4 regions of the Pseudomonas sp. Marseille-P9899 genome follow, and region 4 is predicted to be linked to each of the others. Evidence: predicted binding sites of a transcription regulator. Region 4 holds the regulator's gene; each other region holds the start of a gene.

Region 1 (5,816 bases), on a different contig from region 4:
GCCGCATGTCCGAAGACCGCGACAACATCTGGAAGTCGACCCTCGATCAGAAGGTCGCCCAGGACACCGTGCGCCAGATGCTGCTGACGCCGAGCGACAAGCTGGTCGACGCCGACAGCGCCGCGATTCGCCGTGACTTCACGCCGCCGGCCGAGAACACCCTGCCGATCAAGAACGTCGTGGTCATCCTGATGGAGAGTTTCGCCGGCCATTCCGTCGGCGCGCTGGGGGCTTCGGGCAACATCACCCCGTACTTCGACAAACTGGCCGAGGAAGGCCTGCTGTTCGACCGCTTCTTCTCCAACGGCACCCATACCCACCAGGGCATGTTCGCCACCATGGCCTGCTTCCCGAACCTGCCGGGCTTCGAATACCTGATGCAGACCCCGGAAGGCGGCCACAAACTGTCGGGCCTGCCGGCGCTGCTCAGTGCGCGGAAATACGACGACGTCTACGTCTACAACGGTGACTTTGCCTGGGACAACCAGTCCGGTTTCTTCGGCAACCAGGGCATGACCACCTTCATCGGCCGCAATGACTTCGTCAATCCGGTGTTCTCCGACCCGACCTGGGGCGTGTCCGACCAGGACATGTTCGACCGTGGTAACCAGGAACTGGCGAACAACTATGGCAAGAAACCGTTCTATGCCTTGCTCCAGACCCTGTCCAACCACACCCCATATGCCCTGCCGAACGACCTGCCGGTCGAGCCGGTGACCGGCCATGGTCGCCTGGACGAACACCTCACCGCCATGCGTTATTCCGACTGGGCCCTGGGCCAGTTCTTCGAGAAGGCGCGCAAGGAGCCGTACTTCAAGGAAACCCTGTTCGTCATCGTCGGTGACCATGGCTTCGGCAATAACCAGCAGGTCACCGAGCTGGACCTGGGCCGCTTCAACGTGCCGCTGTTGCTGATCGCACCGGGCATCCAGGACAAGTTCGGCAAGCGCAATCACACCGTCGGCACCCAGATCGACATCGTGCCGACCGTCATGGGCCGCCTGGGTGGCGAAACCCGTCACCAGTGCTGGGGGCGTGACTTGCTCAACCTGCCGGAAGGCGACCAGGGCATCGGCATGATCAAGCCTTCGGGCAGCGAGCAGATCGTCGGTCTGATCCAGGGTGATCGCGTGCTGATCGAGTCCAAGGACATGTCGCCGCGCCTGTACCGTTATCAGTTGGGCAGCGAGTTCAAGGCTGAGTTGATCGAGCATCCGGAGCAGGACGCCATGCTCAAGAAACTCGAATCCTTCATCCAGACCGCAACCAAGAGCCTGCTGGACAATACCGCCGGTGTTGTCCACGGCATCCCGGACTGATCGCCCTGGCGTAATCCGTTCGTTGCACAAGACCCCGGCCTGGCCGGGGTTTTTTATGGGGGCGCCGCCGGGCCAACCGACTTGAACAATGTCCGCAGGCGAGGGTCAACGGAAGACAGGCTGGAAACACTCCTGTACCTGCCATCGAGGACACGCCAGATGAAAGAGTGGGAAATCACTTTTGTGGACCAGAAGGGCGAACGCACTTCGTTGTTGCTTGCCGCCGCGGACCGCCCGAGCATTGAAGACGCAGCGCGGCGGATCAGGGGCCACCTGTTCCCGGTCATGGATGAACTCGACCTCAATGATTTCCAGGACCGTGCCGACTGTCCGACCGCGAAATGGCTGAAGGAACAGAACGGGGTGGAGATCACCGACATCACTGAACGGAGCTGAATCCACAGGCTGGCTGGCGTTGTGCCTCACCAGCCGCTACGCTGCATGCAGGGCCGTCGGTTATTGCGCCGGCCCTTGTCTCCCATTACCGCTACATTCATTACCGCAACATTGCTGCATTCGCTCGAGAACCCCACCCGCGTCCCGCGCCAGGGGTAAGTGCGCAAGCACTGAAAGTCTATCCATCGTGATTGAGGAGGACGATTCATGAGCAACTTGTACGAGGACATCAGCAGCACGGTATTGCGCCGCATGAAAGAAGGCGGTTTCAACTTCGCACAAATCCATCCAATCGAGTTCTATGCGGTATTCCCGGACGAGGAACGGGCGCGCAGGGCTGCAGGAAAGTTCCGGGGAGAGTCGTTGTGTGCCCAGGTGCATGAAAGTGACGATGGCTGGCAACTGGAACTGAGCAAGATCATGTACGCCACGTATGGTGGCATCGACGAATTCGAACAGGATTTCGAAGCCGTGGTCGTGCCACTGGGCGGTGAAGCTCAGGGCTGGGGAGTGAAGCAGGAGCGCGCGGTAACCTGAAATGCACCCCGGGGCGGCCAGGCCGTCCCGGGAACCCACACGCTTCGCAATGAAGCGCGTGCCCCATTCGCGTGGGGCTGGCTGCACAAGTCTGGTGCGGCGTCTTTTCCTGAATTCCCCAACCCGTTGATTGAAAAGGATTAATTCCGCTGGCACGGGCTTTGCGACAGTGCCTGTGCACGGGTGACAAGGAGTTCGGCATGATTCGCACGTTCTATGATGAGATGTACGCCGCCGACGGTCAGCTCCGTCCGCATTATCGGGAATTCGCCCGCTGGCTGGCGCAGACGCCGCCTGAGCAAGTGGCGCAACGCCGCCGCGAGGCGGACCTGCTGTTCCACCGCGCCGGCATCACCTTCACGCTGTACGGGGACGAGCAGGGCACTGAGCGCCTGATCCCTTTCGACACCATTCCGCGGGCCATCCCGGCCAGCGAATGGCGGGTGGTAGAGCGCGGCTGCATCCAGCGCGTCAAGGCGCTGAACATGTTTCTCGCCGACCTCTACCATGACCAGCGCATCCTGCGCGCCGGGATCATTCCCGCCGAGCAGGTGCTGGCCAACGATCAATACCAACTGGCAATGCAGGGCCTGAACCTGCACCGCGACATCTACGCGCACATTTCCGGGGTCGACCTGGTTCGCGACAGCGACGGCAGCTATTACGTCCTCGAAGACAACCTGCGCACGCCCAGCGGTGTCAGCTACATGCTCGAAGACCGCAAGATGATGATGCGGCTGTTTCCCGAACTGTTCGCCGCCCAGCGCATCGCACCGATCGACCACTACCCGAACCTGTTGCTCGACACCCTGAAAAGCTCCAGTCCGCTGGATAACCCCAGCGTTGTGGTGCTGACCCCGGGGCGGTTCAACAGCGCGTTCTTCGAACACGCCTTTCTCGCTCGCGAGATGGGTGTGGAACTGGTGGAAGGCGCGGACCTGTTCGTTCGCGACGAGCGGGTATTCATGCGCACCACCGACGGCCCCAAGCCGGTCGACGTGATCTATCGCCGGCTGGACGACGCCTTCCTCGATCCGCTGGCATTCAACCCCGACTCCATGCTCGGCGTGCCCGGCCTGCTGTCGGCCTACCGCTGCGGCAACGTGGTGCTGGCCAACGCCATCGGCACCGGGGTGGCCGACGACAAGTCGGTCTATCCCTACGTCACCGAGATGATCCGTTTCTACCTGGACGAAGAACCGATCCTGAAGAATGTGCCGACCTGGCAATGCCGCAAGCCGGAAGAGCTTTCCCACGTGCTGGCCAACCTGCCGGACCTGGTGGTCAAGGAAACCCAGGGCTCTGGCGGCTACGGCATGCTGGTGGGGCCGGCGTCGACCAAGGCGGAAATCGCCGCTTTCGCCGAACGCATCAAGGCCCGTCCGGCCGCCTATATCGCCCAGCCGACCCTGTCGCTGTCGACCTGCCCGACCTTCGTCGAGAACGGCATTGCGCCACGGCACATCGACCTGCGTCCGTTCGTCCTGGCCGGCCGGGAGACCCGCGTGGTGCCCGGCGGCCTGACGCGGGTGGCGCTGCGCGAGGGCTCGCTGGTGGTGAACTCGTCCCAGGGGGGCGGTACCAAGGACACCTGGGTGGTCGAGGATTGAATCATGCTCAGTAGAACGGCTTCGGACCTGTATTGGATGTCCCGTTATCTGGAGCGGGCGGAAAACCTCGCGCGGATGCTCGATGTCAGTTATTCGCTGTCGCTGATGCCGCAGGACGGTCGCGGCGATGGCCTGGACGAAATGGCGCTGGCGCTGCGCATCACCGGCACCCTGGACGATTACCTGGGCCGGCATGGGCAACTGCACGCCGAGCGTCTGTTGCACTTTTTTGCCCTCGACCCGGAAAACCCGGCCAGCATCTACAGCTGCCTGGGCGCCGCGCGGGCCAGCGCCCATGCGGTGCGTGGGCGGATTACCGCGGACATGTGGGAAAACATCAACGCCACCTGGCTGGAGATTCGCGGCATCGCCGAGCAAGGCCTGGGACGCTATGGCATGAGTCGCTTCTGCGAGTGGATCAAGGAGCGCTCGCACCTGTTCCGCGGCGCCACCTACGGCACCATCATGCGCAACGACGCTTTCCGCTTCATTCGCCTGGGCACCTTCATCGAGCGGGCCGACAACACCCTGCGCCTGCTCGACGCCCGCTACGAGATGTTCGGCGAGGACGCCGAAACCGTCAGCGACAGCTCTGCCCGCGGTTATTACCAGTGGAGCGCCTTGCTCCGCGCGCTGTCCTCGTTCGAGGCCTATACCGAGATCTACCGCGACGCTCCCACGGGGCGCCATGTTGCCGAACTCTTGCTCCTGCGTGCCGATGTCCCCCGTTCCCTGCGTGCCTGCACGGAAGAAATCGACCAGATCCTCGCCAGCCTGCCCGGCGCCAACGGCCGTCCGGCCCAGCGCCTGGCTGCGGAAGTGGATGCCCGTCTGCGCTATACCGGCATCGACGAAATCCTTTCGCAAGGGCTGCATCCCTGGTTGAACCACTACATTCCGCTGGTGCGTGAGTTGGGCAACGCCATTCACAGCGCTTACCTGGAGGTCGTATGAGACTGACCATTAGCCACGAAACCGCCTACCACTACGAAGACCAGGTGCGGACCAGCATCCAGTACCTGCGCCTGACGCCCCCGGACAACGAGCGCCAGCAGGTGCTGCAATGGGAACTGGACCTGCCGCGTCCCGCGCAGGCCCGGCGCGATCCGTTCGGCAATATCCTGCATGTGCTCAGCCTGGAAGAACCGCATGCCGACCTGCTGATCGCCGCGCGCGGTGAAGTCGAGATCGACCCGACCCGCGAAGCCGAGCACGAATCGCAGTCACCCTTGCCGTTCCTGCGCTTCACCCGCCTGACCGAGGCCGACGAGGCGCTGCGTGGGTTTGCCGGCCAGCAGTGCGGGCAACGCCGTGATCGCAGCGCGCTGATCGAGATGATGGGGGCGCTGCATGAGCGCATGGCCTATCGCCCCGGTGCCACTGCGGTGGATACCAGCGCCGCCCAGGCCTTCGCCGGTGGTGCGGGGGTCTGCCAGGACCACGCCCACGCCTTTATCGCCTGCGCCCGCAGCCTGCTGGTGCCGGCGCGTTATGTGTCCGGCTACCTGTTCGACAATGACAGCCAGCACATGGCCAGCCACGCCTGGGCCGAGGCCTGGCTGGACGGCGCCTGGTACAGCTTCGATGTGACCAACCAGCTTGCGGTACCCGAGCGCCATCTGAAGCTGGCGGTGGGCCTGGATTACCTCGACGCCTGCCCGGTACGCGGCATGCGCCGGGGCGGCGGGTACGAGCAGATGCACGCTAACGTGCTGGTGACATCCGGGTTTTCGGCGCAGCAGTAAGCGTCAGAGTTTGCGTTTGGCCATGTGGCCGAGGTAGGCGAGCAGGGCGTCGAGGTCGGCGTCCGGCAGTATGCTTGCGCTGAAGCCGGGCATCCGCGCTTGCGGCCACTGGCGCAGACTCTGCGGGTCGCGGATATAGCGACGGAGAAACTCGGGTCGGAAGTATTCGGTGGGGTTGTAGGGCAGGTTCAGGTCCGGACCGAACTGGG
Region 2 (5,816 bases), on a different contig from region 4:
ATGGCGTCGGCGGCCTTGGCGAAACTGCCCTGGCGGGCAATTTCGAGAAAGCACAGGAGGTGGCGAAATTTGATGCGGGAGTCGAGGTTCATGGTCGGAGTTTATCGGCTTCCAAGCTCTCAAGCTTCAAGTTGCAAGCTTCAAGCGGCAAGAAACAGCGGCCGGCGTCGCCGCTGCTTTCCTCTTGCAGCTTGCAGCTTGTAGCTTGTAGCTTACAGCTCGTAACTGCGTTCCCCGCCGATCTCGACCCGCCCCTCATTCACCCGCACCGCCCAGACCCGCAACGCGTGCCCCTCATCCTCCAGGCAGCGCCCGTCTCGCAGCGAGAAATGCTGCTTGTACAACGGCGACGCCACCACCAGTTCGCCTTTCAAGCTGCCGATCAGGCCACGCCCGATCACATTGGCACCAGAGCGCGGGTCATGGTTGTCCAGCGCATGCACTTCGGTCTCGGCACCCGGCACATAGAACAACGCCACCTGCGCGCCCTCGTGCCACACCACCACGCCCGACTGGGCTACCAGGTCGGTTTCGGCGCACACCGGGATCCATTGGGTTGGCGATTTCGCTGCAACGTTCGACAGGCTCATCAGAGCACCTCCTCGGTGGTCGGGATCAAATGGAGTTCAGCCGCAGCAATCGGCCGGCGCTGGCCGCGCTCACGGACGAAATGCACGCCCGGATCGGCGCGGTGGTCGTTGACGAAGGTGCGGAAGCGCTTGAGCTTTTCCGGGTCTTTCAGGGCGTTGGCCCACTCGCATTCGTAGCGGTCGACCACATGCTGCATCTGCGCTTCCAGCTCGGCGGCGAGGCCCAGGCTGTCGTCGAGGACCACTTGCTTGAGGTAGTCCAGCCCGCCCTCCAGGCTTTCGCGCCAGACCGAGGTGCGCTGCAGCTTGTCGGCGGTGCGGATGTAGAACATCAGCACGCGGTCGATGATGCGCATCAGGCTATCGTCATCGAGGTCGGTGGCGAACAGCTCGGCATGCCGCGGGCGCATGCCGCCGTTGCCGCAGACGTAGAGGTTCCAGCCCTTCTCGGTGGCGATCACACCGATGTCCTTGCTCTGCGCCTCGGCGCACTCGCGGGTGCAGCCGGACACCGCGAACTTGAGCTTGTGCGGCGAGCGCAGGCCCTTGTAGCGGTCCTCCAGCAGCAAGGCCATTTTCACGCTGTCCTGCACGCCGTAGCGGCACCAGGTGCTGCCGACGCAGGACTTCACCGTGCGGGTCGATTTGCCGTAGGCGTGGCCGGTCTCGAAACCGGCGGCGATCAGCTCTTCCCAGATCAGCGGCAACTCGTGCAACTGGGCGCCGAACAGGTCGATGCGCTGGCCGCCGGTGATCTTGGTGTAGAGGTCGTATTTCTTCGCTACTTCACCGATCACGATCAGCTTTTCCGGGGTGATTTCACCGCCAGGAATCCGCGGCACCACCGAGTAGGTGCCGTTCTTCTGCATGTTGGCCATGAAGGTGTCGTTGGTGTCCTGCAGCGGCACCAGCGCCGGGTCCATGATCGGCTGATTCCAGCACGAGGCGAGGATCGAGCCTACGGTGGGCTTGCAGATATCACAGCCGATATGACCCTTGCCGTGACGTTCCAGCAGTTCGGCGAAGGTGCGAATCCCCTCGACCCGCACCATGCCGTACAGCTCCTGGCGGGTGTAGGAAAAGTGTTCGCAGAGGCTCTTGTCCACGGTCACGCCGCGGGCGGTCAGCTCATGCTCGAACACCTGCTTGAGCAGCGCCGCGCAGCCGCCACACCCGGTGGCAGCCTTGGTGCAGCCCTTGACCGCGGCGAGGTCGCCGCAACCGCTGTCGATGGCCGCGCAGATCGCGCCTTTGCTGACGTTGTGGCAGGAGCAGATGGTCGCGGTGTCCGGCAGTGCGTCGGCGCCAAGGGCCGGAGCGCCGGAGGATTGCGGCAGGATCAGCGAAGACGGATCGGCCGGCACCGCGATGCCGTTCTGCACGTATTGCAGCAGGGTGTCGTAATAGCTGTTGTCGCCCACCAGCACCGCGCCGATTACCCGCTTGCCGCTGGGGTCCAGCACCAGCCGGCGGTAGGCGCTGCCGGCCTCGTCGATAAAGCGGTAGCTGCGCGCACCAGGCGTGGCGCCGTGGGCGTCGCCGATGGAACCGACGTCCACGCCGAGGAGCTTGAGCTTAGTGGACATGTCGGCGCCTTCGAAGGCGCTGAACGACTGCCCCGCCAGTGCCGCTGCGAGGTTGCGGGCCATGTTGTAGCCGGGCGCCACCAGACCGAAGACGCTGCCGTTCCAGGACGCGCATTCGCCAATGGCGTAGATGCGCGGGTCGCTGGAGCGGCATTCGCCGTCGATTACCACACCACCGCGCGGGGCAATCTCCAGGCCGCAGCCACGGGCCAGCGCGTCCTGCGGCCGGATGCCGGCGGAGAACACGATCAGGTCGGTCTCCAGGCTCTCGCCGCCGTCGAAGTTCATGCGGTAGCGGTAGTCCTGGCCGTCGACAATGGCCTGGGTCGCCCGCGAGGTATGCACGCCGACACCCAGCGCCTCGATCTGCGCACGCAGGGCCGCGCCGCCTTCGCTGTCCAATTGCACCGGCATCAGCCGCGGCGCGAACTCCACCACATGGGCTTCCAGGCCGAGGGACTTGAGCGCGTTGGCCGCCTCCAGCCCGAGCAGGCCCCCGCCCACCACCACACCGCGCCGGGCGTTGGTGGCGGCGATGCGGATGGCGTCGAGGTCATCGAGGGTCCGGTAGACCAGCCGCGCCGCGCCTTCGGAGCCCTGAATCGGCGGCACGAAGGGATAGGAACCGGTGGCCAGGATCAGCCGGTCGTAAGGGTAACGGCCTTCGGAGGTCACCACTTCGCGACGGTCGCGGTCCAGCTCCAGTACCGTCTCACCCAGGTGCAGGGCAATGCCATGTTCGGCGTACAACCCCGCCTCGCCCAGCGCCAGCGCCTCGGCGTCGCTGCCGCTGAAATACTCCGACAGGTGCACACGGTCGTAGGCGCGTTGGCGCTCTTCGCCAAACACCCGCACCTCGAAACGGGCCAGGGCGCCGCGCTCGATCAGTTGCTCGACGCAATGGTGGCCCACCATGCCGTTGCCGACGATGACCAGCTTTTCTCGTTGTTCGATGGACGCGATGGCGTTCATGTCCGGATCCTCACGGTGCGGGGCGTGCCCCGAAAAAAACACAAAAAAAGGCGCCTGGAGCCGAAGCTCCAGGCGCCTTTGCCTGGTCTTGAATCGTTATGTAGTCCGTAGCGGTGATCGACGTTGACCACCTGGGACGTTGTGGAGTTGTAAAAGCAGGGAGTGTGCCAAGTAGGGAAATCAGGGAAATTGCAGCGAAACCGTGGGGAAATCGAACCACGCTGGTGCAATTCATTCCGGAGGTGAACCCTAATGGGGCTGCTTCGCGAGCAAGCTCGCGCCTACCGAGTCGGCCCGGTTGAGCTGCCGCGAGGCTTCAATACACATCCCGCAGATAACGCTTGTCCCGCCCCATCTGCGCAACATAGAGCGCAGCATCCTCGGCACTAATCCCACCCTGCACGGCAATCACCTCTTTCAGCGCGGCATCCACATCCTTGGCCATCCGCGCCCCATCGCCACACACATAGAAGCAGGCGCCCTCCTCCAGCCATTGCCACAACAGCGCGCCCTGTTCACGCATGCGCTGTTGCACGTAGATCTTTTCCTCTTGATCCCGCGAAAAAGCCGTATCCAGTCGGGTCAGAACACCCCTGTCACACCACGCCATCAGCTCATCGCGGTAGTAGAAATCACAGGCCTCCCGCTGCTCACCGAAGAACAGCCAGTTACGCCCCTTGGCCTGCCGCGCCTCCCGCTCCTGCAGAAACGCGCGAAACGGCGCAATTCCGGTGCCGGGGCCGATCATGATCACCGGCACGCCATCATCCGCCGGCAACCGAAAACTCGCCGATGGCTGCGGGAAAATTTGCACCTTCAGGTTCTCGGCGCGATCCGCGAGGTAGCTGGAGCAAACGCCTTTGCGCTGGCCGAAGCGCACGGTGGACATGGTCAGGTGTACCTGCGTCGGATGCAGTTTCGGACTGGAACTGATGGAGTACAGCCGCGGCTGCAACGGTTTGAGCAGCGCCAGCCACTCTGCCTGGGAAAGGCTCAAGGGAAACTCGGCGAGCAGATCGACCAACTGCCGTCCCCAGAGCCAGTCATTCAAAGCGGCCTTGTCGCCGGGCAGCCCGGACACTTTGGCCAATACCTGCGGTGTGATGCGGCTGATATCCAGGTGCTCGCCCAACGCAACAGCCAGCGGCATCGGTTCCTTGAGATTGACCACCGCATCGCCGTCCAGCCCGCTGCAACGCAGGAACTCCTCCACCAGTTGCGGACAGTTGCGCGGCCAGATGCCCAGCGCATCGCCCGCCTGGTAACTCAACCCGCTGTCGCCAAGGTCGAAGACGATCTGCCGGGTTTCCTTGCTCGCCCCCGGCCCATTGAGCACGCGGTTTTCCAGCAGTTGCGCGGGCAGCGGATGGCTTTTGCCGAACGCAGGCTTTGCCACCTCGGCGACCGGTACCGGCGCTTCGGCGAGCTTGGCCGTCAGCGCCTGCAGCCAACTGGCGAAGGGCTCATCGAAATCCGGCTCGCAATCGACCCGTTCCAGTAGGCGCTCGCCACCCAGTTCAGTCAGACGCTGATCCAGTTTTCGCCCGAAACCGCAGAACTGGTCGTAGCTGGAATCGCCCAGGGCCAGCACCGCATAAGGCCGCTTCGCCCAGGCGGCGTCATCCTGCAACGCCTGCCAGAAGGTGGTGGCGCTGTCGGGCGCTTCGCCATCGCCGAAGGTGCTGGTGATCAACAACAGGCTGGCCGCTTCGCCGACTTGCGCCGGCTTCGCCGCTTCCATGCAGTCCAGGTGCACGCTCAGCCCCGCCTGCCGCAGGTGGCTGGCGCAACGCTCGGCGAGGGTCTGGCTGTTGCCGGTCTGGGAGGCCCAGAGCACCAAGTGCGAGGGCTTTTGCTCGATCGTCGCTAGCGCGCTGGTGGTCGACGCCTCGCTGCGGGAATACATCCCAGCCAGCAGCCCATCGACAAACAGGCGCCGCGCCGGGGCGAGGGGCGCATTGGCGGGCAGTACCGGCACACCACCGGGCGTCGCTGCGCCGAGTCCGAGCAGGAAGCCATGCAAATACTGTTGTTCGCTTTCGGCCAGGGCCAACGCGGGGGGCGCACCCAGGCCCAAGACCTGGCGCAAGGTGTCGGTCGGCATCAGCCCGGCCTCCTTGGTAATGACGGGATTCAGTTGAAGTGCATCGATGCGCTCGCCGCTGACCCGGGTCAGGGCCACAGCGCAGTGCTTGAACGCCGGCTGCAGGGAAATCGGGTCCACGGCATCGCAGGTCACGGCGTTGATCGCGAGTTGCTCGCCATACAAGTCGTTCCAGTGAAACGGCGCAAAGCAGTTGCCCGCCAGGACCCGCGCGCTGATTCGCGCCGGCAGCACGGCCTGGCCGCGGCGGGAACTGACCTGCACCTGGTCCTTGTCGGCAATGCCCAGCGCGGCGGCGTCTTCGGGGTTGATTTCGAGGAACGGCCCAGGCTCGAGCTTGTTCAGGCTGGCGACCTTGCCGGTCTTGGTCAGGGTGTGCCACTGGTGCTGGACGCGGCCGGTATTGAGCACCAGCGGGTAGGACTCGTCCGGTAACTCGGAAGGCGGCAGCCAGGGACGGGCGAAGAAACGGGCCTTGCCGCTGGCGGTAGCAAAAACGATGGCCGGGCGTTGACCCTCGACGCCGTCGCGTGGCGTCTGGCTCAGGCCGTCATTGAGGTAGCG
Region 3 (5,816 bases), 660 kb from region 4:
CGTTGCTGACCAGGCTCTGGCTGGTGGTTGCAGCCTGGGTGGCGCCGCCGTTCACTTCTGGCGACAGTTGCTCGGCCAGTTGAGTCAGTTGCGCTTCGTCGGTGTTGAGCAGGGCCTGCAGCAGCGGGTCGTTCGGGTTCTGCTGGCGGATGCGGTTGATCACGCCGTCGTTGACCAGGCTGCCAATGGCTTTCTGGCTATTGGCCGAACCGCCGTTGCCGACGATGATCTGCTCGACTTCTTCCTTGCCCTTGCCAGTGACGGTAGCCACCAGGGTGTTGTTCTCGACGCTGTAGCTGTCGATTTTCAGCAGGGCCGAGGAGCTGGCCAGGTTGAACTTGGCGTTCGGGTCGATTTTGTCGTTTTCGTCCAGCAAATCGATCCGGCCGGCTTCGATCAACTTGTAAGTGCTGCCATTGGCGGAGAAATCTTCGCCTTGGGCGGACAGCAGGACCTTCACATTCTTGTCGAACTCGGCGATGCCGGTGACGCTCAACACCGCGACATCCGGGTTGGTGGCGCTGCTCAGGTTCAGGCCCAGTGTCGAGTTGGTGGCCATGTACAGGTTGCCGTAGAGGCTGGTGTGCGTGCCGAGCAGGTTCAGTTGCGATGTCGGATTGCCTGGCGCATCACCCACTTCGAACCAGCTGCCGGTGTCTTTCATGCGGATGTTGTAGCCATCGGCCTCGGCGCTGGTGCCGGTGAAGTCGACATTGCCGAGCACGCCTACGTTGGACAGGTCGATCAGGTTGCCGACGACCTGGCTGCCGTTCTGCAGCACCAGAGTAACGCGGCCGCGGCTTTCGCTGGCGTCGACGGCTTCATCTTCGGAGATCAGTTTGCCGCTGTTGATGATCCGTAGCGGAGTGTATTGACCGCGTTGACCGGTTGGGTCGTTTTCCAGGTCGAGGTCAAACCCGCCAATAACGATGGCTGCATCGGTAGCCTGGATCGTGCCGGTGTTGATCAGATGATTTTCTTCGCTGGTGAAGCTGGCGCCATCGATGCGGATGCCTTCAGCGTCGTCGCCGCTGGCGATGATGGTGCCGTGGTTCTCGATGCCGGCCAGGTCGGTCATGTCGACCTGCGGCCAGCGCTCGTTCGAGGTGACGTCGATGGCGGTGGCGCCTGCACCGGTGACCTGGATCAGGCCGCGGTTGATGACTTTGCCGACGATCTCTCCGCCTTCCAGGTTGATGCCCTTGGCGTCACGGCCTTCGGCGATGATGCGGCCGGTCGCGGCGTTCACCAGGTCGCCCTTGATCGTGGTCGAGCCGCTCATGTCGATGGCGCGGGCCACGTCGGTGCCGCCATCGTCGGTCAGGGGTTCACCTTTGGCCAGCAGCAGGCCTTCGTTGATCACGCTGCCGCCGATGATGGCCGGGTCGATCATCAGGGCGTTGGCGCCGCCGCCGATCGCGCTGATGCTGCCTTTGTTGATGACGCTGCCGTCGATGCGGTTGTTGATCCAGATATTGCCGTCTTCGTAGACATCCATGTCCACGCCGCCGGCGAAGTCGCCGGTGCTATTGATAGTGGCGTTGAGGATCAGGTCTTTCTGCAGGTGGCTGCCATTGAATTCGATGGCGTCCTCGTCGCTACCGCCGGTGTAGGTGCCGGTGATTTCGAGGTTTTCGCTGTAGGTCTGGCGTTCGCTGAGGAAACCGGCATTGGTCAGCTGCACGGTCTGTGCCCAGGCGGGCAGGGTGGTGGCGGTTACCGCCAGGGCGAGCAGGGTCTTGCGGAAAATCGGGGAGGCCACAGTTCATTCCTTAAACGTCTTTGGAGTCACGGTGCGTCCTTGCGTGGTGCAGGCCTGGCTGGTAATGGCGGCGCTAGAGCCACGCAACGAGCGCGGCGGATGGTAACGAACCTGCCATTAAAATGACATCCTTTTGACGCCAGCTTTCCGTGAGGTTGGTTGCCACAAAAGGACCCTTTCAGCGGCGGCCATCGGCAAGCGGCAACTCGCGGCATTGCCGCTTTGCTGGCGGCAGGCGGAAATCCATTGCCGCTTTTCTGGCATTGCCGCCTGCGGCATTTCAGCAAAAGCCCCGGTTTTACTGGGGTTTAGTGTTTTGGCATGGGACTTGCTCTTTCATCGGCAACGAACCATCCGGCCAACCTTCGAAGGTTTCCCCGACATGAGCATCAGTTTCGACAAAGCGCTTGGCATCCATGAAAAGGCCCTCGGCTTCCGCGCCCAGCGCGCCGAAGTGCTGGCCAACAACATCGCCAACGCCGATACGCCGAACTTCAAGGCGCGGGACATGGACTTCTCGTCCGTTCTGCAGGCCGAGACCGACAAGGTCAAGAACGGCCACTTCGCCCTGGACCGGACCAACTCCAAGCACATCGAAGCCGAAGGCGTGACCCTCAGCGACGAAGCGCTGCAATACCGCACGCCGATGCAGCCGTCGATCGACCAGAACACCGTCGATGCGCAGCTTGAGCAATCGAGCTACGCCGAGAACTCGGTCGGTTTCCAGGCCAGCTTCACGCTGCTCAACAGTAAATTCAAAGGGCTGGTTTCGGCCCTGCGCGGAGAGTAATCCATGTCCCTCGCCAGTGTTTTCAACATCGCCGGTAGCGGCATGAGCGCCCAGACCACCCGTCTGAACACCGTCGCTTCGAATATCGCCAACGCCGAGACCGTCTCGTCGAGCATCGACCAGACCTATCGCGCCCGTCACCCGGTGTTCGCCACCACCTTCCAGCAGGCCCAGAACGGCAGTCAGTCGCTGTTCCAGGACCAGGATGCGGCAGGGCAGGGCGTGCAGGTGCTTGGCGTGGTCGAGGACCAGAGCAATCTCGAAGCCCGCTACGAGCCGAACCATCCGGCGGCGAACAAGGACGGCTACGTCTACTACCCGAACGTCAATGTCGTCGAGGAAATGGCCGACATGATTTCGGCCAGTCGTTCCTTCCAGACCAACGCCGAGTTGATGAACACGGCCAAGACCATGATGCAGAAAGTTCTGACCCTGGGTCAGTGATAAAGGACCACGCCAATGGCCAGCGTCAACGATACAACCGCAGGAGTTAACCTGAACGACGTCATCAAGGCGTCGGCGAAGACCACGACGACTCAAACGGGTGTCGCCTCCGCTACCAACAGCTCGACCGGCGGTAAGACGCTGGGCAAGGATGCGTTCCTGCAGTTGCTGGTTACCCAGATGCAGCATCAGAACCCGCTCGATCCGCAGGACAACAGCGAGTTCGTCGCTCAGTTGGCGCAGTTCAGCAGCCTGGAAGGCATCACCTCGCTTAACGAGTCGGTGACCGCGATTTCCGGCAACTACAAATCGTCGCAGGCGCTGCAGGCGTCGTCGCTGGTGGGTCGCTCGGTGATCGCCCAGACCGACAAGGCAGTGGTCGATACCACCAAGAGCCTGAGCGGTTCGGTCGTGGTGCCGCAGTCGGTGAGCAGTGTCACGCTCTCCATCACCGACAAGGACGGCAACGTCGTGCGTACCATCGACATGGGTGCACAAGCGGCCGGCAATGCCGCGTTCGTCTGGGACGGCAAGAACGGAAGTGGCGAAGTGCTTTCGCCGGGGACCTACAACTTCAAGGCCACCACCACTGTCGATGGCAAGGCCATGGAAATGTACACCTTGCTGCCGGCCACGGTCAGCAGCGTCACCATCAGTCAGACAGGGGGCGAGATGATGTTGAACCTCGCCGGTCAGGGCAGCGTCGCGCTGTCCAAAGTCCAAACCATCGGTATATAGAGCCGGCTAACGCGGCACAGGAGTGGAAAGATGTCTTTCAATATCGGCCTTAGCGGTCTCTATGCAGCCAGCAAGCAGCTCGACGTTACCGGCAACAACATTGCCAACGTCGCGACCACCGGTTTCAAATCCTCCCGCGCGGAGTTCGAAGACGTTTACTCGGCCAGCAAGCTGGGCGTCGGCAGCAAGACCGTCGGTAACGGCGTGCGTCTGGCTGCGGTCTCGCAACAGTTCGGCCAGGGTGACATCAACAACACCGGCAACGTGCTGGACATGGGTATCCAGGGTCAGGGTTACTTCATCCTCAGCGACAACGGTTCGCTGAGCTACACCCGTTCCGGCGCCTTCCAGACCAACAAGGACAACTACGTCGTCACCAACGACGGCGTACGCCTGCAGGGTTATGCCGCAGACGAAAACGGCACCATCCTCAAGTCCGGTCTTACCGACCTGAAAATCGACACCTCGGCACTGGCACCGAAGGCCACCAGCCTGATCGACCAGGGCATCAACCTGAACTCCTCGGCCGACAGCATTCCGCTGCCGACCGCAACGCCGGCCGGCCCGACCTTCGTGCCAACCGACGAGACCACGTACAACAAGAAGTTCTCGACCGAGATCTACGATAGCCAGGGTAATAAACACACCATGGAGCAGTACTATCGCAAGACCGATCAGAACACCTGGACCATGTACACCCTGGTCGACGGTCGCAACCCGCAGAACCCGGCGAGCACCACGCCGCTGGTGGGTAGCATGACCTTCAAGTCCGATGGCACCATCAACACCATGACCGGTACGACCGCTCCGGATGACAGCTTCGCGGTGGTCAACAACGTCTTCACCCTGAAGGGCTGGATTCCGTCGGCGTACAACGCTACTACCGGTACCTGGAGCCCGAACGGTTCGGTCGGCAATGCCGACGGCATCCGCGTGGACATGAACTCGACGTCCTCCTACAACACCGAGACCGCGCGCCTGTCGCAGTCCCAGGACGGCTATGCCACCGGTATCCTGTCGAGCCTGAGCATCGACTCCACCGGCGTCATGTTCGCAAGCTTCAGCAACCAGCAGTCTCGCGCCATTGGCCAGGTGGCAATTGCCAGCTTCGCCAACGAGCAGGGTCTGCAGCAGCAGGGCGGCACGCGCTGGAAAGAAACCTACGCGTCGGGCATTCCTGGCGTCGACACGCCGAAGACCGGCACCCTGGGTTCGATCCAGTCCAACTCCCTGGAAGAGTCCAACGTCAACCTGACCCAGGAACTGGTCGAGCTGGTGAAGGCGCAGTCCAACTACCAGGCCAACGCCAAGACCATCTCCACTCAGAGCTCCATCATGCAGACCATCATCCAGATGACCTGATGGCGGTGGCGCCGGTTCATCCGGTGCCCTGAGTGTTACGCGAGCCCCTTCCCGGTCCGGGCGGGGGTTCGTTGTTTTCGGAGGTATGTGATGAAGCGATCCCTGTGTCTTGTGCTGGTACTGTTGGCGGCCCAGTCCTGGGCGGCAATGGCGCCCTGGTACCGCTGGGAAAGCCAGGCCGACGGGCGTCTGGTGTGTTCGCAGCATTCGCCGGGCGAGGGCTGGAGGCAATTTGCCGGGCCCTTCAGCAATGCCGGGTGCCGTCCCTGAATGTCCGGGGGCGGGATCTTGCCGCCAGCGGCAGCCTGCCGCCGATAATTTGTCTTTCTCTCTCTCCCTGAAACGACCCTCAATCGACAAAGCCCCGAAAACACTGGGCTTTTGCACTCGTTTCATTAATTGGTTCGAAAATTGCTTCACCGTGCCAGAGCAGCGGTGAACGGCAAGTGTTCGCCAGCGCAGCGGAGGATGACTGTGGACAAGATGCTATACGTGGCCATGACCGGCGCCAGCCAGAACGCGCTGGCCCAGCGGGCCCACGCCAACAACCTGGCGAACATTTCCACCAGCGGTTTTCAGCGTGACCTGGAGCAGGCGCGTTCGATGCCGGTTTTCGGTGACAGCTTTCCGGCGCGGGCCTATGCCATGACCGAGCGCCCGGCGACCGATTTCAGCCCCGGTGCGCTGCAGGAAACCGGCCGTGACATGGACGTTGCCATC
Region 4 (5,816 bases):
GGACCCCGTGACCCCACGAGCCTTCCAACAAGGAATTCACTAAATGCCTTACACCTTGCCTGCATTGCCTTACGCCTACGATGCGCTGGAACCGCACATCGACACCCAGACCATGCAGATCCACCACACCAAGCACCATCAGACCTACATCAACAACCTCAACGCCGCAGTTGATGGCACGGAGTGGGCTGAGTGGCCGGTGGAAAAACTGGTGGCTGCGGTCAAGCAACTGCCGCAAAACCTGCAGGCGGCGGTCATCAATCAGGGTGGCGGGCATGCCAACCATTCGCTGTTCTGGACTGTGATGTCGCCGACCGGTGGCGGCGTGCCACAAGACAGCGTGGCCAAGGCCATCGATGAGCAGCTTGGTGGCTTTGATGCCTTCAAGGATGCGTTCACCAAGGCGGCGCTGACCCGCTTCGGCAGCGGCTGGGCGTGGCTGAGCGTGACTCCCGAGAAGAAACTGGTCGTGGAAAGCAGTGGCAACCAGGACAGCCCGCTGATGAACGGCAATACGCCGATCCTCGGCCTGGACGTCTGGGAGCACGCCTACTACCTGCTGTACCAGAACCGTCGTCCGGAATACATCAACGCCTTCTACAACGTGGTCGACTGGGCCGAAGTAGAGCGGCGTTACGTTGCTGCCCTGGCGTGAGTGACAGACGGATGCGTTCGGATGTCTTGTCCATAGGCAGTGTGCGCTTGTTCCGTCTGGCCCTGGGTACCTTGCTGCTGTTGGTCGGCACGGCGTTGCTGGTCGTCAAAGGCATTGCCTGGCTCGATCTGGAGCCGCGGATGTTGCGGGCGCTGGAAGGCGGGGCGCTGTGTGCATTGGGCACGGCGCTTGGCGCGGTGCCGGTGCTGGTGATTCGCAATATGCCCGTGGCGCTGGCCGATACCCTCCTGGGGTTCGGAGCTGGCGTCATGCTGGCTGCCACAGCGTTCTCGCTGATCATTCCGGGGCTCGACGCTGCTCAGGCAGTGGGCTTCGGCAAGTGGGGCGCGGGCGGTCTGATCAGTTTCGGGCTGCTGTTCGGCGCGTTGTGCCTGTACCTCGTTGACCTCAAGGTTTCCGGGGTCTCGCCTGATGCGCTGGTAGCGTCGAGTACTCAGCCGGTGGTGCCTGCGCGGATCTGGGTGTTCGTGATCGCGATCATTGCCCACAACATTCCGGAAGGCATGGCCATCGGCGTTTCTGCCGGCGGCGGCATGCCGGATGCGGACAGCCTGGCGATGGGCATTGCCCTGCAGGACGTGCCGGAAGGCCTGGTGATTGCGTTGGTGCTGGCGGGAGCCGGGGTGGCGCGATTCAAGGCGTTCCTGATCGGTGCGGCATCCGGGCTGGTAGAGCCGGCGGCGGCACTGTTGTGCGCCTGGCTGGGGAAAGTGGCTGAACTGCTGCTACCGCTGGGCCTGGCCTTTGCGGCCGGGGCCATGTTGTTGGTGGTGACCCAGGAGATCATTCCCGAGTCACGGGCCAACGGGCACCATCGCCTGGCCAGTCTGGGGCTGTGTATCGGCTTCTGCCTGATGATGGTGATGGATACCGCGCTGTCCTGACAGCGCGGTTTACTCGCCTTCGTCGAACCGGTTGTTGATCAACTCGATCAGCGCGTCCAGTGCCGTTTCGCCATCTTCCCCTTCGGTGAGCAAATGCACCTTGGTGCCTTTGCCCGCCGCCAGCATCATGACCGCCATGATGCTCTTGCCATCGACCAGTTTGTCGGGGGTGCGCCCAATCTTCACGGTTGAGGAATACTTGCCCGCCACGCCAACGAACTTGGCTGCTGCACGGGCATGCAGCCCCAGCTTGTTGATGATCTCGATTTCGGTTGCGGGCATCGCGGGAGGGATCCTGTGGACTAGAGGTCGCGGTGGCGGACCTGAACGTTCTTCAATATGGGTTGCAGCAACTGCCCCAGTCGTTCGGTCAGGTAGACCGAGCGGTGGTGGCCGCCAGTGCAGCCAATGGCAATGGTGACATAGGCGCGATTGCTGGCGGCGAAGCGGGGCAGCCATTTGAGCAGGTAGGAGGAGATGTCCTGGAACATTTCCTCCACATCCGGCTGCGCGGCCAGATAATCGATGACCGGCTGATCCTGCCCGGAGTGCTCGCGCAGTTCGGGCTTCCAATAAGGGTTCGGCAGGCAGCGAACGTCGAACACTACGTCAGCATCGACCGGCATGCCGCGCTTGAAGCCAAAGGACTCGATCAGGAACGCGGTGCCCGGCTCAGGTTGGTTGAGCAGGCGAAGCTTGATCGAGTCACGCAGTTGATAGAGGTTGAGGCTGGTGGTGTCGATCTTCAGGTCGGCAAGATCGGCAATCGGGCTCAGCAACTCGCTTTCGACCCGGATTGCCTCGGCCAGCGAGCGGTCCTGGTTGGTCAGCGGGTGGCGTCGACGGGTCTCCGAAAAACGCTTGAGCAGGGTTTCTTCATCGGCGTCGAGATACAGCACATCGCACTGGATATGGCGCGCACGCGCGTCGTCCAGCAGCTCCGGAAAGCGTGTCAGGTGGCTCGGCAGGTTACGCGCGTCGATGGACACCGCGACCCGTGGCTGCAGCAATTCGGTATTGATCAGGGCGCTTTCCGCCAGCTGCGGGAGCAGGCCGGCGGGGAGGTTGTCGATGCAGTAGAAGCCGTTGTCCTCAAGGACGTCGAGGGCGGTGCTCTTGCCCGAGCCGGATCGGCCGCTGACGATGACGAGGCGCATGCTCAGGGCTCGTTCTGCACGTCCAGGACGACCTGGTACAGGGCGGTACTGCTGTTGGCCGCACGAAGCCGGTCGCGGACATCCTTGCGATCGAGCATGCTGGCAATCTGGCGCAACAGTTCAAGGTGGGCGTCGGTGGCAGCCTCGGGCACCAGCAGAACGAACAGCAGGTCTACCGGGGCGCCATCGATGGCGTCGAAATCTATGGGGGCATCCAGGTGAAGCAATGCGCTGACAGGGCTTGCACAGCCCTTGAGGCGGCAATGGGGAATGGCGATGCCATTGCCAAATCCTGTCGAGCCGAGTTTTTCTCGGGCAATCAGGGCTTCATAAACGGTCTGGCCGTCCAGATCAGGAACTTCTTTCCCGATCAGGTTGCCGATCTGTTCAAGTGCGCGCTTTTTACTGCCACCCGGCACGTTCACGAGGGAACGGCCGGGGGTCAGGATGGATTCAAGTCGGATCATGGATGAGGGGGATCAGCGTGCAGCCGTACCTTGCAGCAGGCTTTGCTGTTTTTCCTTGTGTTTTTTCAGTTGACGGTCGAGCTTGTCGGCCAAGGAGTCGATCGCGGCATACATGTCTGCATCTTCGGCGTTTGCTACCACTTCACCACCGGGAATTTGCAGGGTGGCCTCCACTTTCTGCTGGAGTTTCTCGACCTTCATGATCACCTGCACATTGGTGATCTTGTCGAAATGACTTGCTACACGCTTGAGCTTCTGCTCGACATAGTCGCGCAGCGGCGGAGTGACTTCTACATGATGTCCACTGATGTTGACTTGCATACTGCTTCTCCTTTGTTGCCGTGCATAAAGAGGCAGGTGTTGCGCCTGCCACTGAATTGCGATGGCACACCTCAGGGAAGGTCACATCAATCGCTTGCGCTCACTCGACGGTGCGATGCCGAGGGATTCGCGGTACTTGGCGACGGTGCGACGTGCTACCTGGATGCCTTGTGCCTCCAGTAAACCAGCGATCTTGCTGTCACTCAATGGCTTTTTCTGATTTTCCGCGGCAACCAGTTTTTTGATGATTGCGCGGATCGCCGTGGACGAGCATTCACCGCCTTCGGAGGTGCTGACGTGGCTGGAGAAAAAGTACTTCAGCTCATAGATTCCGCGGGGCGTGTGCATGTATTTCTGCGTGGTGACCCGGGAAATCGTCGATTCGTGCATGCCCACCGCTTCAGCGATGTCGTGCAGTACCAGCGGTTTCATCGCCTCGTCGCCATGGTCGAGGAAGCCGCGCTGGTGTTCGACGATCTGGGTCGCCACCTTCATCAGCGTCTCGTTGCGGCTTTGCAGGCTTTTGATGAACCAGCGAGCTTCCTGCAGTTGGTTGCGCATGAAGGTGTTGTCGGCGCTGGTGTCGGCGCGGCGAACGAAGCCGGCATATTGCGGGTTGACCCTCAGGCGCGGCACCGCTTCCTGGTTCAACTCCACCAGCCAGCGATCGCTGTCCTTGCGCACGATCACGTCGGGAACCACGTATTCGGGTTCGCTCGACTCGATCTGCGAGCCAGGGCGTGGATTCAGGCTCTGGACCAGTTCTATCACCTGGCGCAGCTCATCTTCCTTGAGCTTCATGCGGCGCATCAGCTGGCTGTAGTCGCGACTGCCGAGCAGGTCGATGTAATCGCTGACCAGTCGCTTGGCCTCGGCCATCCACGGTGTGTTGGCGGGCAGCTGGCGCAACTGCAGCAACAGGCATTCGCCCAGGTTGCGTGCGCCGATACCGGCGGGTTCGAACTGCTGGATGCGGTGCAGGACGGCTTCGATCTCGTCCAGTTCGATATCCAGTTCAGGGTCGAAGGATTCGCAGACTTCTTCCAGCGTCTCGTCGAGGTAGCCCTGGTTGTTGATGCAGTCGATCAGGGTTACAGCGATCAGTCGGTCGGTGTCCGACATCGGTGCCAGGTTCAACTGCCAGAGCAGGTGGCTTTGCAGGCTCTCGCCGGCCGATGTGCGGGTGGTGAAGTCCCACTCGTCATCGTCGTTGCTGGGCAGGCTGCTGGCGCTGGTCTGGTAGATGTCTTCCCAGGCGGTATCGACCGGAAGTTCGTTGGGGATGCGCTCGTTCCATTCGCCTTCTTCGAGGTTTTCCACGGTGGGCGCGGATTGCTCGAAGCTGCTCTCCTGGGACTCGGCAACAGGCTTGGACTCGGCGTTGTCGGCCATCGGGTCGCTGTTGTCGAAGTCTTCGCCTTCTTCCTGGCGCTCGAGCATCGGGTTGGACTCCAGGGCTTCCTGGATTTCCTGCTGCAGATCCAGTGTGGAGAGCTGGAGCAAACGGATAGCCTGTTGCAACTGCGGGGTCATCGTCAGTTGCTGGCCCATTCTTAGGACGAGCGATGGTTTCATGGCTGGGGCTTAACACCTTATTCGCCGGCGCGCATGCGCCATCAACTACAGGGGCGCGCGGGCGCCAATTCTAAGCAAGATATATGCCTGAAACTGTAACGTTTGCCTAGAGCGCTGTAACAATTAAGCCGCAATCGTGGCTGAATCGCAGCGCTCGGACCACTCCGATACGCGAGCCTACAGACGGAACTCGTGGCCCAGGTACACCTCTTTGACGAGCTGGTTGGCCAGGATGGTTTCCGAGTCGCCTTCGGCGATCAGTTGGCCATCGTTGACGATGTAAGCGGTTTCACAGATATCCAGCGTTTCACGGACGTTGTGGTCAGTGATCAGAACGCCAATGCCCTTGGCTTTCAGGTGGTGGATGATCTGCTTGATGTCGCCGACCGAGATCGGGTCGACACCGGCGAAGGGTTCATCGAGCAGGATGAACTTCGGTGCGGTAGCCAGGGCGCGGGCGATTTCCACGCGACGACGCTCGCCGCCGGACAGGCTCATGCCGAGGTTGTCGCGGATGTGGCTGATGTGGAATTCCTGCAGCAGGCTTTCCAGCTCCTTGCGACGGCCTTCGCGATCCAGTTCCTTGCGGGTTTCCAGGATCGCCATGATGTTGTCGGCCACCGACAGCTTGCGGAAGATCGAGGCTTCCTGGGGCAGGTAGCCGATGCCGGCGCGTGCGCGGCCGTGCATTGGCTGGTGGCTGACGTCCAGGTCGTCGATCAGCACGCGGCCCTGA

The links. The regulator sigma-54, encoded in region 4, starts transcription at its own class of promoters, with help from an activator protein. The targets are predictions, from matches to a motif close to ANTGGCATNNANNTTGCTNT.
Region 1: the regulator sigma-54 is predicted to act here: its motif matches at 2,401-2,420, upstream of HWV67_RS28770 (circularly permuted type 2 ATP-grasp protein).
Region 2: the regulator sigma-54 is predicted to act here: its motif matches at 3,301-3,320, upstream of nirB (nitrite reductase large subunit NirB).
Region 3: the regulator sigma-54 is predicted to act here: its motif matches at 2,078-2,097, upstream of flgB (flagellar basal body rod protein FlgB).

Annotation. Positions count from the first base shown of each region.
Region 1 covers NZ_CAESCG010000009.1:164,457-170,272, reverse strand. The annotation lists gene HWV67_RS28785 (LTA synthase family protein) at 1-1,319, shown strand, start outside; gene HWV67_RS28780 (hypothetical protein) at 1,479-1,715, shown strand; gene HWV67_RS28775 (ribonuclease E inhibitor RraB) at 1,923-2,252, shown strand; gene HWV67_RS28770 (circularly permuted type 2 ATP-grasp protein) at 2,453-3,862, shown strand; gene HWV67_RS28765 (alpha-E domain-containing protein) at 3,866-4,816, shown strand; gene HWV67_RS28760 (transglutaminase family protein) at 4,813-5,607, shown strand; gene HWV67_RS28755 (cytochrome c) at 5,611-5,816, opposite strand, start outside.
Region 2 covers NZ_CAESCG010000003.1:846,964-852,779, reverse strand. The annotation lists gene pcaQ (pca operon transcription factor PcaQ) at 1-92, opposite strand, end outside; gene nirD (nitrite reductase small subunit NirD) at 213-590, opposite strand; gene nirB (nitrite reductase large subunit NirB) at 590-3,148, opposite strand; gene HWV67_RS19605 (bifunctional nitrate reductase/sulfite reductase flavoprotein subunit alpha) at 3,465-5,816, opposite strand, start outside.
Region 3 covers NZ_CAESCG010000002.1:774,936-780,751, forward strand. The annotation lists gene HWV67_RS12865 (autotransporter family protein) at 1-1,762, opposite strand, end outside; gene flgB (flagellar basal body rod protein FlgB) at 2,145-2,552, shown strand; gene flgC (flagellar basal body rod protein FlgC) at 2,556-2,996, shown strand; gene flgD (flagellar hook assembly protein FlgD) at 3,012-3,734, shown strand; gene flgE (flagellar hook protein FlgE) at 3,765-5,096, shown strand; gene HWV67_RS12890 (hypothetical protein) at 5,187-5,366, shown strand; gene HWV67_RS12895 (flagellar basal body rod protein FlgF) at 5,571-5,816, shown strand, end outside.
Region 4 covers NZ_CAESCG010000002.1:119,896-125,711, forward strand. The annotation lists gene HWV67_RS09785 (tetratricopeptide repeat protein) at 1-43, shown strand, start outside; gene HWV67_RS09790 (superoxide dismutase) at 44-655, shown strand; gene HWV67_RS09795 (ZIP family metal transporter) at 667-1,560, shown strand; gene HWV67_RS09800 (HPr family phosphocarrier protein) at 1,570-1,842, opposite strand; gene rapZ (RNase adapter RapZ) at 1,863-2,717, opposite strand; gene ptsN (PTS IIA-like nitrogen regulatory protein PtsN) at 2,720-3,184, opposite strand; gene hpf (ribosome hibernation-promoting factor, HPF/YfiA family) at 3,197-3,505, opposite strand; gene HWV67_RS09820 (RNA polymerase factor sigma-54) at 3,587-5,080, opposite strand; gene lptB (LPS export ABC transporter ATP-binding protein) at 5,258-5,816, opposite strand, start outside.